2 regions of the Neorhizobium fuzhouense genome follow, and region 2 is predicted to be linked to the other one. Evidence: predicted binding sites of a transcription regulator. Region 2 holds the regulator's gene; the other holds the start of a gene.
The links. Region 2 encodes HrcA, which represses chaperone genes, less so after heat shock. Its sites were predicted from a motif close to GTTAGCACTCNCNNNNNGNGAGTGCTAAC; they were not measured.

Region 1 (7,377 bases), on a different contig from region 2:
ACGAGATCGTAGCCAGCGGTGATTGCGCTGAGGTTCTTGATGCGGTCTGCCATGATCACCCTGATGCGTTGCAACAACTGGCGCTGACATGACAAAGCTTGCCTGCAATGGCAAGGAGTTTTAGGCCATGCCGCGCGTGGAAGCCCCTGCCTCTTCCTGCAGAAGACGGCCCAACGAACCGCTCAAAAGCCTGCAAGCCGCCAGCACAGACCGGCGGAGGCTGAAAGCGCCAGTACCTTCACCATGCCGAGTTTCAGCCGCAGCAGGAGGAAAGCCGAGACGGCAAAGAGGACGGCAGCGGCCGCATCGAGCGAATGCAGATCCGGCCACCAGAGGCCGGGCGCGCCCTCGCCGGCCCAGCCGGGAAAGAGGGCGATGCGCTCGACGCGCGCAAACAGCACATGCAGCCCGAACCACAGGGCAAGATTGAGGATGACGCCGACGACGGCCGCCGTAATGGCAGAGAGGGCCGCGGAAATCGCGGCATTGCCGCGCAGCCGCTCGATATAGGGTGCACCGGCAAAGATCCAGATGAAGCTCGGGACGAAGGTTGCCCAGGCCACCAGAAGCGCGCCGACAGTTCCCCCAACGATCGGATCGAGCCCCGGCACGGTGCGGAAACCGACGAGATAGCCGACATAGGAGAGAACGAGCACCAGAGGGCCGGGCGTGGTTTCGGCAAGCGCCAGCCCGTCCAGCATCTCGCCGGGCTGCAGCCAGCCGTAATTTTCCACCGCCACCTGCGCCACATAGGCGAGCACCGCATAAGCGCCGCCGAAGGTGACGAGCGCCATCCTCGAAAAGAAGGCAAACATCGCCGCAAGGCTTTCGGCGCCGGAGATCAGCGACAGGACCAGAAGCGGCAATTGCCACACGCCGATCCAGAACAGCAGGGAGCCGATGGAGCGCAGAAGCGGCGGGCGCGCTGATGCAGACGGCAAAATCTCTTCCCGCGCATTGCTGCGGTTGAGGGAGCCGGCCTCATCGCGCCTTGCGTGAAAAAGGCCGGCAAGACCCGCCAGCAGCACGACAAGCGGAAACGGCAGCGCCAGCACGAAGAGCGCCAGAAAGGCCAGAAGCGCCAGCGCCCGCAGGAACCGCGTCTTCAAAGTCTTCCCGGCGAGCCGGATCACCGCCTCCACCACCACCGACAGGACGGCTGCCTTCAGCCCGAAGAACAGGCCGGCAAGCCAGCCCGCCTCCTGGTACAGCCCATAGGCGGTGGACAGCCCGATGATGACGAAAAGCCCGGGCAGCACGAAGAGAAGGCCAGCGACGATTCCGCCGCGCACGCCGTGCAGGAGCCAGCCCGTATAGGTCGCCAGTTGTTGCGCCTCCGGCCCTGGCAGAAGCATGCAGTAATTCAACGCGTGCAGAAACCGGTCTTCCGACAGCCAGCGGCGCTCCTCGACGATGGCCCGGTGCATCATGGCGATCTGGCCGGCCGGGCCGCCAAAGCCCAGGCAGCCGATGCGGGCAAAGACCAGCGTCAGCTCCTTCAGCGAGGGGTTTTCCGGCACAGCCGACGGAGCCGCGCCGGGGGTGATTTTTGCCGCCGGCGGGGTCGAAAGGCCGCTCACGCCATCCCTCCGCCGCAAAGACGCGCCACGGCAGAGGCCGGCCCAAAAATCGCGACAGATTTTTTAGAGGCCCGTTCTTGACTCATCCGCCCACCGGTCTTATTTCGAGGCCGTTAGCACTCCCAAGGGGTGAGTGCTAACAAAGGGACACGGGCCTCCTCAAAGCCCGTAAAGGTCATTTGATCGAGGGATTAGACAATGGCAAGCACCAATTTCCGTCCGCTTCACGACCGCGTCGTCGTTCGTCGCGTTGAATCCGAAGCCAAGACCAAGGGCGGGATCATCATTCCCGACACCGCCAAGGAAAAGCCGCAGGAAGGCGAAATCGTCGCTGTCGGCACCGGCGCTCGCGATGACAGCGGCAAGATCGTTGCACTCGACGTCAAGGTTGGCGATCGCGTTCTGTTCGGCAAGTGGTCGGGCACGGAAGTGAAGCTCGACGGCGAAGACCTTCTGATCATGAAGGAAGCCGACATCATGGGCATCATCGGCTGATTTTCAGTCCGATCTTTTCCATCAGATTATCAATTCAACCAAAGGGCGTGATGCCCGGGAGTTTTGAACATGGCAGCTAAAGAAATCAAGTTCGGCCGCACTGCGCGCGAAAAGATGCTGCGCGGCGTCGACATCCTCGCAGACGCAGTGAAGGTCACGCTCGGCCCGAAGGGTCGCAACGTCATCATCGACAAGTCCTTCGGCGCTCCGCGCATCACCAAGGACGGCGTATCGGTCGCCAAGGAAATCGAACTGGAAGACAAGTTCGAGAATATGGGCGCCCAGATGGTGCGCGAAGTGGCGTCCAAGACCAACGACATCGCTGGTGACGGCACCACGACGGCAACGGTTCTGGCCCAGGCCATCGTTCGCGAAGGCAACAAGGCAGTTGCTGCCGGCATGAACCCGATGGACCTGAAGCGCGGCATCGATCTGGCCGTTTCGGAAGTCGTGAAGGATCTCCAGGCCAAGGCCAAGAAGATCTCCACGTCTGAAGAAGTTGCCCAGGTCGGCACGATTTCGGCAAACGGCGACGCACAGGTTGGCCGTGACATTGCTGAAGCCATGCAGAAGGTCGGCAACGAAGGCGTTATCACCGTCGAAGAAGCCAAGACCGCAGAAACCGAACTCGAAGTCGTCGAAGGCATGCAGTTCGACCGCGGCTACCTCTCGCCTTACTTCGTCACCAACCCGGAAAAGATGGTTGCTGACCTGGAAGACGCCTACGTTCTCCTGCACGAAAAGAAGCTTTCGAACCTCCAGGCCATGCTGCCTGTTCTCGAAGCTGTCGTTCAGACCGGCAAGCCGCTCGTCATCATCGCTGAAGACGTTGAAGGCGAAGCTCTTGCAACGCTCGTCGTCAACAAGCTGCGTGGCGGCCTGAAGATTGCTGCCGTCAAGGCTCCGGGCTTCGGCGATCGCCGCAAGGCCATGCTGGAAGACATCGCGATCCTGACCGGTGGTACGGTGATCTCGGAAGACCTCGGCATCAAGCTCGAGTCCGTCACGCTGGACATGCTCGGCCGCGCCAAGAAGGTGTCCATCACCAAGGAAAACACCACCATCGTTGATGGCGCCGGTGCAAAGACCGACATCGAAGGCCGCGTTGCCCAGATCAAGGCGCAGATCGAAGAAACCTCTTCGGACTACGACCGCGAAAAGCTGCAGGAACGCCTTGCAAAGCTTGCTGGCGGCGTTGCCGTGATCCGCGTTGGCGGCTCGACGGAAATCGAAGTCAAGGAACGCAAGGACCGCATCGACGACGCGCTGAACGCAACGCGCGCTGCCGTTCAGGAAGGCATCGTCCCCGGCGGCGGTACCGCTCTCCTGCGTTCTTCCACGAAGATCACCGTCAAGGGTGCAAACGACGACCAGGAAGCCGGCATCAACATCGTTCGCCGCGCCCTGCAGTCGCTGGTTCGCCAGATTGCTGAAAACGCAGGCGACGAAGCCTCGATCGTTGTCGGCAAGATCCTCGACGGCAACAGCGACAACTTCGGCTACAACGCCCAGACGTCCGAATATGGCGACATGATCGCCATGGGTATCGTCGACCCGGTCAAGGTTGTCCGCACGGCCCTGCAGAACGCAGCTTCGGTTGCTTCGCTGCTGATCACCACGGAAGCCATGATCGCCGAACTGCCGAAGAAGGATGCCCCGGCCGGCATGCCTGGCGGCATGGGCGGAATGGGCGGCATGGACATGATGTAAGACCTTTTGGGTCTTGCATCTGGGCCATCCGGTTCAGACTACGGAAAAGGCGTCGGGAAACCGGCGCCTTTTTTCGTTGTGTGGTGGGGTGCGGCCCAAACTTGGATTGCCTGCAGATCGACCTCCACATTAAAGAAGCGGACTTCCAAGATTGTTTACACATTCATTCGATGAATATGTATCCTCGTGAAACGGCTCTGACCGCTTCCCGGGAGACTTTATTATGGACCTGGATGACAAATCCTACGCCTACCTCTCCGAAATTGCGCTGTATTCGACCATTGCTTTTGGTCTTATCATTCTTGGCGCCTCCGTCGTCATCGCTCTTGCTTTGTATCGAACACAGTCAGGGGGAGCTGCTGTTCTGGCACGCATGATTGAGCGCGCCGGCACTCTTCAGATGATCACAGTCATCGTTATTGTCGTAGGCGCCTGCATATTGGCCACCGTGGGAAGAATAAAATCGGAAGGCATAGTTTCGATTCTGAGCGGCATAGCGGGCTACGTGTTAGGCAACAGTTCGCGACCCAGCGATCATACTCCACGACCAAAGCAGGCAAGCGGAGCAAAAGACGGAATTGAGGAAATTTGACGGAGTGCATATCTCTCTGTTGATCATATTCGGGTAAAGCAGAAGAGACTTGACGATAGTCGTTCATCAATATCGAACAATTTGTCTTCGATTGTTCATCTTTCGTGGCGAGACGATCTGGCGCATATCAGAGGTCAGAAAGTTAACGGCCACCTGGCCCTGCCCCCCGGAGATCCTCCCATGTCTACTCCCAGCAATGCACTCCTGCTTCTTGCCCGCATCCTCCTCTCCTTCATCTTCATCCTGTCCGGTTTCGGCAAGCTGGCCGATCCGTCGGCCACTGCCGGCATGATCACCGGCGCCGGCCTGCCGGCCGCAACCGCCCTTTCCTATCTCGCCGGCCTGTTTGAACTGGTCACCGGCCTTGCCGTTCTCGCCGGCTATCAGGTGAAGATCGTCGGCTGGGCACTCGCCCTCTTCTGCATCTTCACCGGTGCCGTCTTCCATTCGGGCACGGTTGCCGTTCCCGGCTGGCCGGATGCCGCTCTCGGCTGGATCAACGCGCTGAACAGCATCATGATGATGAAGAACTTCACGCTGGCTGGCGCTTATATCCTGCTCGCCACCGTCGGCGCCGGCGCCTACTCGGTCGATGCCCGTCGCGGCGCTGCACCGGCGCTTGCCACCCGCTAATCCCTGCCCCCAAGGCAAAAAGAAACCCGCTGGAGCGATCCGGCGGGTTTTTTCGTGGGGAAATTTTTATCGGCGCACTCAGCCAGGCCCCCTCTGGCCTGCCGGCCATCTCCCCCACAGGTGGGGAGATCAGCAAGAAGCACCCTCGCCGCCAGAGCAGCAAGGTCGATGATTGCCGCACTTTTATCCCTTCTGTTGTAGGAAACGCGAGGGCCGCGGCACGGTGATCTCCCCACCTGTGGGGGAGATGGCCGGCAGGCCAGAGGGGGCTTGGCAGGCACTGGCGTTACCGCCTCACAAAGCTCCGCGCACTGCCTCGACAATCCTGGCGACCGTCGCATTACCCTCGTGCTCCGGCTTTCTCGCCCGCACGAGGCAGGCCTCGGATTTGAGGATCACGCCGTCCGACAGCACCTTCAGATGATTGGCGACGAGCGTCGAGCCCGTCGAGGTGATGTCGACGATGATATCGGCCTGCCCGGCGGCCGGGGCGCCTTCGGTAGCGCCGAGGCTTTCCACGATGCGATAGAGCTGGATGCCGTGGCTCCCGGAAAAATGCTGCTGGGTGAGCCGCCAGTATTTGGTGGCGATCGCTAGGCGCCTGCCGTGACGGGCGCGAAAATCCGCCGCCACATCGCCGAGATCCGCCATGCTTTCCACGTCGAGCCAGATGTCCGGCACCGCCACGACCACATCCGCATGGCCAAAGCCCAGGCGGGCGGAAATTTCCATGCGCCGGTCGGCATCCGCCAGTTCCTCGCGGATGAGATCCTCGCCGGTCACGCCGAAATCCACCGTGCCGTTGCCGATCTCGCGCGAGATTTCCGAGGCCGAGAGGAAGGCGATTTCGATATCGTCTGCCCCTTCGACGCGGCCGCGATAGGAGCGCTCGTTGCCGATGGCCGAAATCACAAGGCCAGCCCGGGCAAAAATCGCCGAGGCATCGTCCTTCATGCGGCCCTTGGAGGGAAGCCCGATGGTGATGGTCATCGCGCGCCCCCCTTGGCCTTTTCGATGCGGTCCAGCCAGAGGGCAAAGCCGACGGCGGGGATATGGTCTTTTGCGCCAAGCAGCGTCAGCATGCGGTCATACCGCCCGCCGCCGGCCAGCACGTCATGATCGCCCCGCGCGGTGATTTCGAACACGAGGCCGGTGTAATAATCGAGCGGACGCCCGAAGGCAGCGCGCCAGGTGATATCGGCAAGCGAGGCGCCGGCATTGGCAAAGGCGGCCACCCGCGCATCAAACCCTGCAATCGCCTTTTCGAGCGGCAGGCCGGCAGAACGGGCGAAATCGGCAAGCACGCCCGGCGCATAACGCAGCGAGACGTTGAGCGACAGAAACTCCTTCAGCGCATCGAGCTTGGCCGGTTCGAGCGAGGCGCCGGCCAGCAGGCGCTTCTCTTTGAGCCGCCGCACGATCTCGACCGGCGCGCGGCTGGCATTGGTGAGGTAGCCGGTGCGCTCCATCTGCGCTTCGACATGGGCGACAAGGGCTGCCTCGTCTCCCGCCTCCAGAAGCGCTTCCACTTCGCCCGACAGGCCCGACACGGGCTGCGGGCGTGCCAGCCGTGCAATCATCGCTTCCAGCAGATCCGTCTGGCCAAACGCGCGCACGAGGCGCTTCTGCCAGCCGGCCGGAAGGCCAAGCGCTGCCACCACGGCCTCGAACACCGCCTGATCGCCGATGGTGACGGCAAGGCCCCGGTTCGGCAGGACCTTGGTGAGGCATGACAGCGCATCGACCACCACGCGCGCATCGGCGCTTGCCACGTCCCGGTCACCCAGATCCTCGATGCCGGCCTGATAGAACTCGTTTGCCCCTTCGCGGCGCTGGCGAAACACCTGGCCGAGATAGGCATAGCGCTTTGGCGTGCCGGTTGCCGTTTCGATGTGGCGCAGGCAGACCGGAATGGTGAACTCCGGGCGAAGGCAAAGGCTTGCCCCGCGCTCGTTCTCGGTCAGAAAAATACGCCGGCGCAGGTCTTCGCCGGCCATGTCGAGAAAGGGTTCGGCGGGCTGGATGACGGGCGTATCCACCCGCGTGGTATTGCGCGCGGCAAATTCTTCGAGCAGCATGGGCGCGAAATCGGGCATGTCGGTCAGCGGCATGAGGTAAGGCCTTGGGTGAAATACCCCCTCTGGCCTGCCGGCCATCTCCCCCACAAGGGGGGAGAAGACCTGGAGCAAGCGCCCGTTACCAATCTAGCGCCCCGGTCAGGACGAACAGTCTGAGCGCGCAAATTGAACAGATGGGAAAACGGCACGCGCCGACCGGCTCCCTCCCCCTTGTGGGGAGGGTTGGGGAGGGGAAAAACCACAGACGCCAACATCAAACACCCTTTGCCCGCAGACGATCTTCCGCCTG
Region 2 (7,377 bases):
GTGCGTGTATCCGGAAAGCATATGGAAATCGGCGAATCGTTCAGAAAACGGATCGAAGACCATATCGGGGAGGCGGTTACAAAGTACTATGACGGAGGCTATTCGGGGCAGGTGATCGTTGAGAAATCCGGCTCCCGATTTGCAACGGACTGCAAGCTTCATCTCGACACCGGGATCGTGCTGCATGCCGCAGGCGAGGCCAATGATCCGCAGGTGAGCTTCGACGCAGCGGCTGTGCGCATTGAGAAGCGCATCCGCCGCTACAAGCGCAAGCTGCGCGACCACCATGCTGGCGAAAGCCAGAATGGCTACGCCGAAATCGCCTATACGGTGATGGACAGCGTGCCTGACGAAGCAGACGAAGTGCCGGAGGACTTTGCGCCCACGATCGTGGCGGAAAGCTCCAAGCCTTTGAGGACCATGACCGTCGCAAGCGCCGTGATGGCGCTCGACATGACTGACGAACCCGTTCTGTTTTTCCGGAATCCGGGCAAGCAGTTGAACATTGTTTATCGCCGCAACGACGGCAATATTGGCTGGATCGACGCCGCCAGTATCAAGGGATAGCCTGACGGGAGTGCCTTCGGGCACTCCCAATCCCCTTCGGGGGCAGAAGGATGAAAAGAATGGCGTTGGCAGACCTGTTGCAGCAAGATGCGATCCTCCCGGCCCTCAAGGTGAATTCCAAGAAGCAATTGCTGCAGGAACTGGCAGCAAGAGCGTCCAAACTCACCGGCGTGCCGGAGCGGGAGATCTTCGACGTCATCTTGCAGCGCGAGCGGCTGGGCTCCACCGGCGTCGGCCATGGCATCGCCATTCCCCACGGCAAGCTCGGCACAATCGGCTCGATCAAGGGCCTGTTTGCACGGCTTGAAACGCCCGTCGATTTCGAAGCGCTGGACGACGAACCGGTCGATCTGGTGTTTCTGCTGCTCGCCCCGGAAGGCGCCGGCGCCGACCACCTGAAGGCCTTGTCCCGCATTGCCCGCGTGCTGCGCGACCAGGAACTGGTGGCGAAATTGCGCGCGACCGATTCGGCTTCGGCCATCTACGCCTTCCTCAACGAAGAACAGGCGTCGAACGCCGCCTGATCCTTCTCACCCGCCTGCGTGCAGGCCGGGGTGCACACCGCACGACAAGCCCCGCTCATGAAAAAGGCCCGCATCCTTGTCGGAAACGGGCCTCTCGTCGTTCTGGGGTATCGTCGGCTCAGTTGCTGTCGCTGGATGCCGCCGTTGCCTCTGCGATGTCGGCGGCCTTCGGGCCACCCTTCGACACACCGACCATGGCCGGGCGCAGCACGCGCTCGCCGATCACGTAGCCGGCCTGCACCACCTGAATCACGGTATTGTTGGCAACCGTCGTATTGGGGATCTCGAACATGGCCTGGTGGAAGTTCGGATCGAACTTCTGGCCTTCCGGCTCGATCTTCTTGACGCCGTGGCGCTCGAGCGCCGAGAGCATGGAGCGTTCCGTCATGTCGACGCCTTCGATCAGCGCCTTGAGGCCCGCATCGCCGGCATCCTTCGTCTCCTGCGGGATCGAATCAAGCGCCCGGCGCAGGTTGTCGGATACCGCCAGCATGTCGCGGGCAAAGGCCGTGACGGCATAGGACTTGGCATCCTTGATCTCGCGATCGGTGCGGCGGCGCAGGTTGTCCATTTCGGCGGCAAGCCGCAGGAAGCGGTCGCGCAGTTCGGCATTTTCCGTCTTCAGGACTTCGATCGGATCGGGCGCTTGCGTCTCGGCGGTCTCGGTCGCGCTCTCGTTCAGCGCTGCGGCCACGGCTTCCGCCGTGTTCTCGTTCGCTGTGGCGTCAGGTCCGTTTTTGGTCGTCTCGTCGGTCATGACGTTCTCCGGTAGAGGGTTGGAATTTGTGCCCGATATCGAGGTTTGTCCCCCAAAAATCAAGACTCCAGGCCGATTAAGCTTGGGTCGTTTCGGACATGGGGTGGTTGAAGGGTCAGAGCGGCTTGCGGCTCAGCCGGGCCAGAAGCTGGGCCGTATAATCCACCATCGGCACGATGCGCGAGTAATTCAGCCGCGTCGGTCCGATGACGCCGACGGCGCCGACGATCCGGTCCTCCTCGTCGCGGTAGGGCGCGACGATCAGCGACGAGCCCGACAGCGAGAAAAGCTTGTTTTCAGACCCGATAAAGATGCGAACCCCCGGCCCGCTTTCGGCAAGTTCGAGGATTTCGATCAGGCTGTCCTTCTTTTCCAGATCGTCGAACAGAAGCCGCAACCGGTCGAGGTCCTCGGCGCCGCCCAGGCCCTCCAGCAAATTTGCCCGGCCGCGCACGATGAGGCGGGCAGGTTTGCCCTCCTCGCTATCGCCCGACCAGATGGCAAGGCCGCGCTTGACGAGATCCTGCGACAGCGCATCGAGCTCCGTCAGCACCTCGTCCTTCAAGGTCTTCAACTGCGTGCGCAACTCCGGCAGCGTCTGGCCGGCAAGATGTGCATTGAGGAAATTGGCCGCCTCGGTCAGCTGCGAGGAGGTAACACCCGCCGGCAGCTCGATGATACGGTTTTCGATCTGGTTGTGTTCGCCCACAAGGATCGCCAGCGCCTTGGTGGGCTCCAGCCGGATGAATTCGACATGCTTCAGCACGGAATCGCTCTTGGCTGTAATGACGATGCCTGCGCCGCGCGACACGCCCGACAGCATGCGGGTCGCCTCCGTCATCAGGCTTTCCATCGGCTGGGCGCGGTCGGCGGCGCGGATCTGCCGCTCGATCTCGGCCTGCTCCTCGATCGAAAGATCGCCCACCTGCATGAAGGCATCGACAAAGAAGCGAAGCCCCGTCTGGGTCGGAAGCCGACCGGCGCTGACATGCGGCGCATAGATGAGGCCAAGCTCTTCCAGATCGCTCATGACATTGCGCACGGAGGCCGGCGACAGCGACATCGGCAGGAGCCGCGACAGGCTGCGCGAGCCGAGCGGCTCTCCGGTATCCAGATAGCTTTCGACGATACGCCGGAAGATTTCGCGTGAACGGTCGTCGAGCATGGCTGAACCACCCTGCCTTCCCCCCGGTGTGTGAACGCCCATCTGCCGCATAGCTTCCGATCAATGACTTTTCCATGACAAATATAATGTCTCTCCGGCCTTTGGCAAAACGGAATTCGCAGGCACTGCAGCAAAGAACCCGCCAGTACCGGGTTTTTCTTTGCAAAAGCCCGGTGAGCCCCTTAAGACGCCCTTCAGACATCCTTTCAGGAGAACGATATGCGACCCTCAGGCAGAAAAACCGACCAGATGCGCAAGGTCAGTTTCGAGCGCAATGTCTCGAAGCACGCGGAAGGCTCCTGCCTGGTGAAGTTCGGCGATACGCATGTTCTGTGCACCGCAAGCCTTGAGGAAAAGACGCCGCCATGGCTGCGCAATTCCGGCAAGGGCTGGGTCACGGCCGAATACGGCATGCTGCCGCGCGCCACCGGCGACCGCATGAAGCGCGAGGCCGCAACCGGCAAGCAGGGCGGCCGCACCCAGGAAATCCAGCGCCTGATCGGCCGCTCGCTGCGCGCCGTGATCGATCTGGAAGCGCTTGGCGAAAAGCAGATCACGGTGGATTGCGACGTGATCCAGGCCGATGGCGGCACCCGGACCGCTGCCATTACCGGTGGCTTCATCGCCCTTTATGATTGCCTGAAGTGGATGGAAACGCGCCAGATGATCAAGCTCGATCGGGTGCTGAAGGATCATGTCGCAGCCATTTCCTGCGGCATCTTTGCCGGCCAGCCGGTGATTGACCTCGATTACCTGGAAGATTCGGCTGCCGAAACCGATGCCAATTTCGTCATGACCGGCTCCGGCGGCATTGTCGAAGTGCAGGGCACGGCGGAAGGCAAGCCGTTTTCCCGCGAGGAACTGTTGAAGCTTCTGGATCTCGCCACCGCCGGCACCGCCGAACTGGTGGCGCTGCAGAAGCAGGCGATCGCCTGAAGCGGAGAACGGCGCGATGATCGACGGCATTCTGGAGACGGCGCTTTACGTGGATGATCTCGACGCGGCCGAGGCGTTTTACGGCGGCGTGCTCGGGCTCGAAAAAATCACACGCGCCGACAATCGGCATGTGTTTTACCGGTGCGGCAAAGGCGTGCTTTTGCTGTTCAATGCGGCCGAAACGATCAAGCCTGCGCCGGAAGGTGCACTGCCGGTTCCCGCCCATGGCACGACCGGTGCGGGACATACCTGTTTTCGCGTCGAGGAACGGGCGCTCGATCAGGTTGTCGAGCATCTTATTGCCTCTAGCATTGCCATCGAGTCCGAGGTGACCTGGCCGCAGGGTGCCCGCTCGATCTATTTCCGCGATCCGGCCGGCAACAGCTTGGAATGCGCAAGCCCCGCGCTCTGGAACATTGAATAGGACATTTGCGATGCGCAAGCTCGAGACCCGCACCATCGTCGTTGCCAGCCACAATGCGGGAAAAATCCGTGAGATTGCCGACCTGATCGGCCCCTTCGGCTTTTCGGCAAAATCGGCCGCCGAGCTGAATTTCGTCGAGCCGGACGAGACGGGCACGACCTTTGAGGAAAACGCCGCCATCAAGGCACTTGCTTCGGCCAAGGCTTCCGGTCTTCCGGCGCTGTCGGACGACAGCGGCCTTGTCGTCGATGCGCTGGATGGCGCACCCGGCGTCTACACCGCCAACTGGGCCGAAACCGAGGATGGCACGCGCGATTTCGCCATGGCCATGCAGAAGGTGGAAACCGCGCTTGCCGAAAAGGGCGCTGTCACACCGGCTGAGCGCACCGCCCGCTTCGTCAGCGTGCTCTGCCTTGCCTGGCCGGACGGCCACACCGAAATGTTCCGCGGCGAAGTGGAGGGCACAATTGCCTGGCCGCCACGCGGCACGGCGGGTTTCGGCTATGATCCCCTCTTTCAACCGGAAGGGTTCGACACCACATTTGGCGAAATGAGCGCCGACGAAAAGCATGGCTGGAAGCCGGGTGACGACCACGCCCTCTCCCACCGCGCGCGCGCCTTCAAGATCTTTGTCGAAACCTGCCTGGAAGGCTGACACACAAGTGCTGACCGACGCCCCCCTGCTGCCCGATACTGGCGAACCGGGTTTTGGTCTTTACGTCCACTGGCCGTTTTGCGCAGCCAAGTGTCCTTACTGCGATTTCAACAGCCATGTGCGCCATCAGCCGGTGGACCAGCCGCGCTTTACCGCAGCCTTCCTGAAAGAAATGGACGCGATGCGGGCCTTGAGCGGACCGAAAACCGTGACCAGCATTTTCATGGGCGGTGGCACGCCCTCGCTGATGGACCCCCAGACGGTGGAAGCCATTCTCGATGGCATCGCCGCGCGCTGGCATGTGCCCGCCGGCATTGAAGTCACCATGGAAGCCAATCCCTCCAGCGTCGAGGCGGATCGTTTTCGCGGCTATCGGGCAGCCGGCGTCAACCGGGTCTCGCTTGGCGTCCAGGCGCTGAACGACCGTGACCTCAAATTTCTGGGCCGGCTGCATGATGTGGCCGACGCGCTGAAAGCCATTCGTCTGGCGCGAGACATCTTTCCGCGCATGAGTTTCGACCTCATCTATGCCCGCCCCGGCCAGACGGTGGAGGCGTGGGAGCGCGAACTGAACGAGGCGGTCTCCTATGCCGTCGATCACCTGTCGCTCTACCAGCTGACCATCGAGGAAGGCACGCCGTTTTACGGGCTGCACAAGGCTGGCAAACTCATAGTACCGGATGGCGACCAGTCGGCCGAGCTTTACGAGGCGACACAACAGATCACCGAGGGCTTCGGCATGCCGGCCTATGAGGTATCGAACCACGCAAAACCCGGCGCCGAAAGCCGCCACAACCTCACCTATTGGCGCTACGGCGATTATGCCGGCATCGGCCCCGGCGCCCATGGTCGCCTGACGACAGGCGGCTCCAAGCTTGCAACGGCAACCGAGCGCAAGCCGGAAGCCTGGCTCGATCTGGTCGAGGCAAACGGTCACGGCATGGTGGACGAGGAAATGCTCGACCGGGAGGCGCAATCGGACGAGCTTCTGCTCATGGGCCTTCGCCTGCGCGAGGGCATCGATCTTGCGCGCTGGAGCGCACTGTCGGGCCGCGAGCTGGATCCGGCGCGGGAAGAATTTTTACTGGGACACGGGTTTCTCGAACGGCTCGGCAATTCCCGCATCCGCTGCACGCCGTCGGGCATGCTGATCCTCGATTCGGTCGTGGCAGATCTCGCCAGCTGATTATTTTCGACGGAAAACCCTACGCGGTGCGCCGCGCACCGACAAATCGGCGCCAGAGCCTGCCGTCGATGGCCGCAAGACCGATCCCGATCAGCACGAGGCCGACGAGATGGCGAAGCGCCAGCTGCTCGCCGAGCACCAGTGCGCTGAGGAGAATGGCGCTGGGCGGAATGAGGATCGTCACCAGCATCAGGTTTGTGGCGCCGGCGGTTGCCAGAATGCGAAAGAACAGCAGATAGGCAACGGCGGTGGAAAGAAGCGCAAGCCCGAACAGCGCAGCCCAGGTGTCAAAGCCTGAAAGCGGCAGGGTCCAGGGGTGCTCGATCAGGAGCGCAAAGGGTAGGAGAAGAATGGCCGACGCCGTAACCTGCCCCGCCGCGGGCATGATGGGTGCCAGCCCCATGCGCTTGAAACGCCGGCCAAAGATGCCGGCAAAGGCATAGGAGATAGCAGCGGCCAGCACCGCCAGTTCACCGGCAAGATCGCCGCCGACATGGCCGAGCACCGAAGGACCGATCATGGCGACGACGCCGGCAATGCCGATCACCACGCCGGCGATGCGGTTGGCCGTCAGCTTTTCATCCGCCGTCAGCCAATGGGCGACCAGCACGCCGAAAAGGGGCGTCGTGGCATTCAGAATGGCGGCAAGTCCGCTGGCGATCTGCGTCTGGCCCCAGACGATCAGCGTGAACGGGATGACATTGTTCAAAAGCCCCATGCCGAAGAAGGACAGCCACACCGCCCGCCCGCGCGGCACGGCAAGGCCGGACAGTTTGACGACCAGCCAGAGGGCGACGGCTGCCAGAAACACCCGCGCCGTGACGATGGTGAGCGGCGGCCAGGCCTTCACCAGAATGCCGTTGAACAGGAAAGAGCCGCCCCACAGCAGCGACAACGCCACGAGCATCAGCCATTCGGTCGCGTTCATCTGTCTCTGCATGGCATGATCCCCTGTTTCTGGCCTGATTATAAGCCCTGTGACGGTGAAGGCGCCACCCGATTCCAGAAGCGACCCGCCATTCCCCGGCTTGAATTTTTCTTTTATATTGTGCCCGAAATTCCTGCGCAAACGAGCCTTTCTGACCCTATGGACGAGAAAAACTAAAGCATGAAGGATGACCTCCCGTCGCTGTCGGGCTTGCGCGCGTTTGAGGCGAGCGCCC

Region 1: the regulator HrcA is predicted to act here: its motif matches at 1,693-1,721, upstream of groES (co-chaperone GroES).

The regions. Positions count from the first base shown of each region.
Region 1 covers NZ_JBHFFP010000001.1:699,897-707,273, forward strand. The annotation lists gene ACEXP3_RS03515 (TIGR01459 family HAD-type hydrolase) at 1-53, opposite strand, end outside; gene chrA (chromate efflux transporter) at 183-1,580, opposite strand; gene groES (co-chaperone GroES) at 1,779-2,075, shown strand; gene groL (chaperonin GroEL) at 2,145-3,785, shown strand; gene ACEXP3_RS03535 (hypothetical protein) at 4,009-4,377, shown strand; gene ACEXP3_RS03540 (DoxX family protein) at 4,558-5,010, shown strand; gene hisG (ATP phosphoribosyltransferase) at 5,305-6,000, opposite strand; gene ACEXP3_RS03550 (ATP phosphoribosyltransferase regulatory subunit) at 5,997-7,121, opposite strand; gene hisS (histidine--tRNA ligase) at 7,342-7,377, opposite strand, start outside.
Region 2 covers NZ_JBHFFP010000006.1:113,005-120,381, forward strand. The annotation lists gene hpf (ribosome hibernation-promoting factor, HPF/YfiA family) at 1-567, shown strand, start outside; gene ptsN (PTS IIA-like nitrogen regulatory protein PtsN) at 627-1,091, shown strand; gene grpE (nucleotide exchange factor GrpE) at 1,210-1,848, opposite strand; gene hrcA (heat-inducible transcriptional repressor HrcA) at 1,964-3,055, opposite strand; gene rph (ribonuclease PH) at 3,233-3,949, shown strand; gene ACEXP3_RS12720 (VOC family protein) at 3,966-4,373, shown strand; gene rdgB (RdgB/HAM1 family non-canonical purine NTP pyrophosphatase) at 4,384-5,028, shown strand; gene hemW (radical SAM family heme chaperone HemW) at 5,036-6,214, shown strand; gene ACEXP3_RS12735 (DMT family transporter) at 6,234-7,154, opposite strand; gene ACEXP3_RS12740 (LysR substrate-binding domain-containing protein) at 7,323-7,377, shown strand, end outside.